Regions from separate parts of the Paenibacillus kandeliae genome, predicted to be linked through region 1. Evidence: predicted binding sites of a transcription regulator. Region 1 holds the regulator's gene; the other holds the start of a gene.

What was found. The regulator LexA, encoded in region 1, represses DNA repair genes until DNA is damaged. The targets are predictions, from matches to a motif close to CGAACATATGTTCG.
Region 2: the regulator LexA is predicted to act here: its motif matches at 1,176-1,189, upstream of parE (DNA topoisomerase IV subunit B).

What each region holds. Positions count from the first base shown of each region.
Region 1 is NZ_JBFDUZ010000001.1:2,161,140-2,164,573, reverse strand. It holds gene ABXR35_RS09225 (glycoside hydrolase family 127 protein) at 1-517, shown strand, start outside; gene ABXR35_RS09220 (hypothetical protein) at 545-778, shown strand; gene ABXR35_RS09215 (hypothetical protein) at 1,054-1,473, shown strand; gene lexA (transcriptional repressor LexA) at 1,549-2,175, opposite strand; gene ABXR35_RS09205 (LysM peptidoglycan-binding domain-containing protein) at 2,464-3,111, shown strand; gene ABXR35_RS09200 (DUF896 domain-containing protein) at 3,390-3,434, shown strand, end outside.
Region 2 is NZ_JBFDUZ010000001.1:2,372,024-2,375,457, reverse strand. It holds gene ABXR35_RS10100 (ABC transporter permease) at 1-775, shown strand, start outside; gene parE (DNA topoisomerase IV subunit B) at 1,431-3,410, shown strand.

The DNA of each region.
Region 1 (3,434 bases):
GCCCATAGCCTTTACACTTAGCTTGCGCATTCCATACTGGTCGGATGGATACACTTTTCAGCTTAATGGTGAATCGGTAGAGGGAGAATTACAGGATGGATATATAGCACTGGATAGAGTGTGGCAGGATGGGGATCGACTGGAATTGCTATTACCGATGGATATTCGTCAGTATGCAGCGCATCCACTTGTACGTAGTGATCAGGACAAACTGGCGGTTGGACGTGGACCGCTGATCTATTGCGCAGAGCAAGAGGATAACGGTGAGCATCTGCATCTCATTCGTGTATCGCCAGAAGCGCAGTATACGTATCAGTTTAGAGCGGAGCTACTAGGCGGTGTTGGTACGATTGAGGTGCAGGCACAGCGACAACAAATTACACAGGAGTGGGAGGGCGAATTGTATCGTTCCTCTGTCCAAGCTACGTTTCAGCCGCATCGATTGACCCTCATTCCTTATTACAGCTGGGCGAACCGCACGTCTGGCGAGATGCAGGTATGGCTTCATAAAGCCTAAGTACAGGAATACAAAGGAGGAGTAACGATGCGAAACAAAGTAAATATTCATCCTGCCACATTTGCAGGACAGGTCATTACAGGCTATGTATCTGATAAGGCACATGCAGAAGCAATAGCGAAGGATCATCTGGCACTCTATTTGAATGCTTACTTTCTAGCAGAAACATTTAATGCGATGGAAGATCAGCTAGCAGAAAAGGCGGAGAAACAGGACTTTAAGGCATTGATGGCTAAGGTGCTGGAAACGAAACTATTTTAAAAGAATGAAACTCCATATTATTACATTTAAAGCAGTCGGTGCAGGATTCCTCATCGGCTGTTTGTTATGGTTGTTTTGGGAGTTGCTATACCTGCTGTATTTTTGACTACGTCTATATGTATAAAAGTAATGCTGTATCCTAATACATCCGCCTCATTATTCCGAAGATAGGAATATCTGTCTCATGGGTAATATAATTTCAGCAGGACAGGCATCCACTGGCAGAATGAAGCATGTATGAACGGCTACGCCTGCATCATCAAGGAGGAACAGCTATGGACGAAGACGTAAGGGAACGATTGACGCTTGTGTATGAACAGCATCTAAAAAACCTGACTACCCGTTTGAAGCAGCTGTATACGATTGATAATCCGCTACACGAAAACAATGTATCTGGTGATGAAGTGATCGATGTTCGGCACGAATATGAAGTATGCCGCAGGCTGGAGGAAGTCTACAGCGTGGTAGAGCGTACCGGTGTGCCGCAAGGTCAGACGTATGAAGATTATAGCTCGTATATGTTTCACGCTAGCAAGGCAAAAGATGTATTTAGTGCTAAGATTGAAGAACTGGAACGTCAGCATCACGCTGAGATCACGAATATTAACGCACTCATGCAGATGTTCCGAGTCGAGCTAGCACGATTGAAAAAAGGCGATGTGGGCGAACAGCAGGCTGCGGCGAGGCAAGGATAATGCAAATGAGCATAAAAAAGACTCCTGATGTGATCATCAGGAGCCTTTTTGTGATGCAGCTGATACCGGGCAGAATCAGTGCAAGTTACGGAATAATCCGACCACTTTACCAAGGATGGTAACGCGTGTCAGTCGCAACGGCTCGTACGTAGGGTTTTCCGGTTGAAGACGAATATGGTCTTTTTCCTTGTAAAAGGTTTTGACAGTTGCTTCGTCATCTTCGGTCATCGCAACGACGATATCGCCATTGTCCGCGGTTTGTTGCTGGCGAACGATAACATAGTCACCGTTATGAATACCGGCTTCGATCATACTGTCGCCAATAACGGAAAGCATGAAAATCTGGTTATCACCGGTAAACTGCTGTGGCAGTGGGAAATAATCTTCGATATGCTCTGTCGCAGTAATCGGTACACCGGCAGTTACTTTACCGATAATCGGTACGCGGGATACAGATTGCGCAAATAACAGATTATTCTCGGATTCTTCCTGACCGAGCAGTTCAATCGCACGTGGTTTAGTCGGGTCGCGACGGATCAAGCCTTTTTTCTCCAGACGATCGAGGTGACCGTGTACAGTGGAGCTAGAGGCAAGACCGACCGCTTCGCCGATCTCACGAACGGATGGCGGATAGCCTTTCAGTTTTACTTCATTCCGGATAAATTCCAGAATTGCCTGTTGGCGGCTTGAAATCTTGGACATACCGTATCAACCCCAATACTAGTAACGTTTGGGAAAAGTATAACACAGAACTACCGTTCGCACAAACATAAGTTCTAAAATTTAGCAAGAATATATTTTTGAGGGAACAGAAGCTTCTATATGTTGATGATTTTAGTACGATAGACTCTGTTCAATGAAGGGAACAGGTATTCGAAATACATAAAAATAAAAAGCGAACAAAGGTTCGAAAAAACTCTTGATCAAAACATATGTTCGTGCTATATTCTTTTCAGGAAAACAAGAACAAACGTTTGGAGCGTGAAGCACATGCTAAAATATACTACATATAAAAGTATCCACCAACAGGAACAAGAACCTCAAGTGACTGACTTGCATAGCAAAGAATCAGCTGACGGTTCTTCCCATACATCTTCTTCCGGCAAACCCAACATTTCTTCCTCTTCTATGAAGACAACTCGTTCAGGCAATGTGCGTCAATCTTCAGCAGTACGCAATCCGGTAACGTCTAAAGAGCCGGCTGTAACAGAATGGATGTACGTATCAGGTGAGAACAAAGGCAAATCATCCGGCACGCGCAAATCCAGCCGTACATTCCGTCAGAAAACGCTAGAGCTGATCCAGATGACTGCACGCAAATCGCTGGCAAGCAAAAAGAAACGCAAGCGCCCATCTCGCAAGTCCAAGTGGAACTCGACCGGACGTATGCTGATATGCTTGTTATTTGCTAGTGTATTACTGTATGGTGGCGTTCAGCACTTCGTCGTTGCCGACGAATCGCCATCTATGAAGCAGCATGTGATCGTATCGGATGGTGACAGTTTGTGGGCAATCGCTTCTCAGTACAAAGCCCCTGATGCAGATATTCGTGATTATATCGCTGAGATTCGTGATGAGAACAATCTGTCCACCAGCGAAATTCAAAGTGGCGATATACTGGTCATTCCGAATCATTAATTATATCGTGTGTTGTTCTCATATATATATTTTATCTATTCAATCTTGCCTCTTGTGGATTCGGTTTCTAGTAAATCTGAGCTGATACTCCTATCAAGCCGCAATGATGATTCTCCTTTTATATGAAAGTTTTTATATGCGGTATTCAACAGTCAACGAACCGGTTCTCCTCCGGTTTTACATATACACCTTATTGGTGGCTTGTCATGGTGTGAATAACCTTGACAAGCTTTTTTTTACATGTCAAAGTTAGAAAAGATAGTTTTGGGAGGGTAGTTATGGACATCGATGGAATCATTACACGCATTAACGAATTGGCACGC
Region 2 (3,434 bases), 210 kb from region 1:
CCGTGTGCCGGAAGAATGGAAAAAGTATCGTCGAATCTTTATCCAGCAGATGCAGTATTATTTACAAAATGACGTCAATCCGAATGAACCGGGCGGCGTAACCTTTACCCGTGAGTTTCTCGATAACTCTAGCAGCTTGTTTATACCGCTGCTAATCATGACCATCGCATCCGATCTAGTATCTGGTGAGCGAACCGGCGGCACGATCAAGATGCTGCTGACCAGACCTGTACGCAGGTGGAAAATTCTGCTCAGCAAGATCATTACACTCGTTATGTTTACATCGCTAATTGTGGTATCTACATTTATTATTTGTTATGGGATATCGGGGCTGGCGTTCGGTTATTCTGGGTTTACGATACCAGTATTTACGGGATTCCAGCCGAGCGATACCGGAGTGAATATGGATACAGTACATGCGGTAGATCAATGGCAATTCATTCTGATGCAGCTGGGATTGATCTGGTTTGTCGGTCTGACGGTTGGCTTGCTAGCATTTATGGTGTCTGTGCTGGTCCGTAGTACGGCGGCGAGTATTGTCATTATGATGGCAGCATTGATTGCGGGGACGATCCTAACCAATATGGCAGCATCGTGGAGCAGTGCCAAATATTTGTTTATGGTCAATCTCGGATTGACGGATTATCTATCCGGTAGCCCAGCTCCTATTGAAGGAATGACCTTACCATTTTCGCTTGCTGTACTCGGCATTTGGGCGGCCGTTTCATTGGTAATCTCCTTTACCGTATTTACAAAACGGGATGTATTGAACTAAATTTATAGTAGGAATGATCATTAGCCTGTTTGTTGGCACATGCAACGTGTCAGCAAACAGGCTTGTTGTATGGCAATAGATTCCCTGAAGCAGCTAAAATCGTTAATTAAGCAGCGGCATGTATCAGGAGGACACCAAATGTTCATACGAATATACGAAGATAGCATGAAAACGATTTATATTTTTTACAGACTTGCCGAGAAAAGAGATATCACGATCCCATAAACAGTGTATATGTATATCAGCGCTTGCTGTAAAGGAGAACGCTTATATCAGCAGCACGTAAAGTCATGATGGCGATTTTGTTGTGGAATAGGCAGACAAATGATTCTGTCGGTAAAGAATTGTAATATTTGCTTTACGAAAGCGAGTGCTTAGATTACAATAAATAAAGAAAATGCAAACACGTGTTTGCATATTGGATTCGTCGTTTGGCTATATTACATTTTCTGTAAATAAAATGAAATGGAGCGCTTGGATTGTAGATATGATATGCTTAACCGATGTTCATTCTGTCGGATACGCGTTCCGTGATTATGAGATAGCGGCTTTATTATACGGCTAGTATGGCGTAATTACGGATGAAACAGTATACTACTAAAGCGTAGGTCAAACAGCACGTAGCAATATTGAAATAAACAAAGGGGGACCTTGAATGGTCGAGATCGATTCCAGAACAACTTCATCCCGTGGCGTGAACCCGCAGTCGTCCGGGTATGATGCTGACGACATTCAGGTGCTCGAAGGGCTTGTCGCCGTACGGAAGCGTCCGGGGATGTATATCGGTAGTACAAGTTCGTCCGGACTGCATCACCTTGTCTGGGAGATTGTAGACAATGCAGTCGACGAGCATCTTGCTAAACATTGCAACAAAATTGAAATTAGCCTCAATAAAGACGGTTCGGTAACCGTATACGATAACGGCCGCGGTATTCCGACTGGCATGCACAAAAGTGGCATCCCGACACCGCAGGTCGTCTTTACGATTTTGCACGCTGGCGGTAAATTCGGCGGCGGCGGATATAAGAAATCCGGCGGTTTGCACGGCGTAGGTGCTTCGGTAACGAATGCCTTGTCCGAATGGCTGGAAGTAGAGATTTATCGCGACGGCAGTATTCACCGTCAGCGCTTTGAATACTGGACGGACAAAAAGGGCAAAGAGCATGTAGGCGAGCCAACGAGCGGACTTGAAGTCATTGGTAAAACCAAAGTGACTGGTACTAAAGTTACCTTTAAACCAGATATTCGTGTATTCCAGAACGGTATTGCGCTGAACTATGATACACTGTCTGAGCGCTTGCAGGAGATCGCGTTTCTGAACTCTGGTTTGGAGATTCTGCTCAAGGATGATCGGAATGATAAGGAAGATCGCTTTTACTACGAAGGCGGCGCCAGTCAGTTTGTTGAGTATTTGAACGAAGGCAAGGACGTGCTGCATGATGTGATTCACTTCAATGCAGAGCGTGATGATATCGAGGTAGAGATTGCCATGCAGTACAATGCTGGCTATACCGAGACAATTGCTTCCTTTGTAAACTCAATTCCGACACGCGGCGGCGGTACACACGAAACAGGCTTCAAAACAGCCTATACGCGTGTACTGAACGATTATGCTCGTAAGAATGCCATGATTAAGGAAAAGGATAAAAACCTTGAGGGCGGCGATCTGCGCGAAGGTATGATGGCAGTCATCAGCGTCAAGATGGCGGAAGTTGAATTTGTCGGTCAGACGAAGGATCAGCTAGGAAGCTCGTCCGCGCGTGGCGCGGTGGATGCAGTGGTAGCTGAGAACATGCAGCGTTTTCTGGAGGAAAACCCGCAGGTTGGTCAAAAGCTGATCAAAAAGGCAGTTCAGGCATCCCGTGCACGTGAAGCGGCTCGCAAAGCGCGCGATGATATGCGTACCGGTCGCAAACGCAGCGAAAGCTCGAATCTGAACGGCAAGCTTAGCCCAGCACAATCGAAGGACTTTTCCAAAAACGAATTGTTCATCGTCGAGGGTGATTCCGCGGGCGGTTCTGCTAAGCAAGGTCGCGATTCCAAAACGCAGGCAATTTTGCCGCTAAAAGGGAAGCCGATGAATCCAGAAAAAGCGAAGCTGGCAGATGTAATGAAAAACGAGGAATATCGTGCCATTACCGCAGCAATCGGCGCTGGCATTGGCACCGAATTTGCTTTTGAAGATAGCAATTATGCCAAAATCATTATCATGACCGATGCCGATACTGATGGAGCGCATATTCAAGTGCTGCTGCTCACGTTCTTCTATCGTTATATGAAGCCGCTGATCGATCAAGGGCGTATCTATATCGCCCAGCCGCCGCTGTACAAAATTACACAGCGTTCTGGTAAAAAGACCGAGGAGCAATACGTTTGGACCGATGAAGAGCTGGAGAAATCGCTCAAAAAGTTCGGCAAAAATGTCGAATTGCAACGGTACAAAGGACTGGGCGAGATGAATCCAGAGCAACTGTGGGAAACCACGATGAACCCAGAAAGTCGTACATTGCTGCAAGTTCAGATTGAGGATGCTGCTAAGGCGGAACGTCGCGTATCCACATTGATGGGCGATAAGGTCGATCCACGTAAGCGTTGGATCGTCGAAAATGTTGATTTTACCGAATACGTCGAATAATCGTACAATCGCCACGAGCGGTAT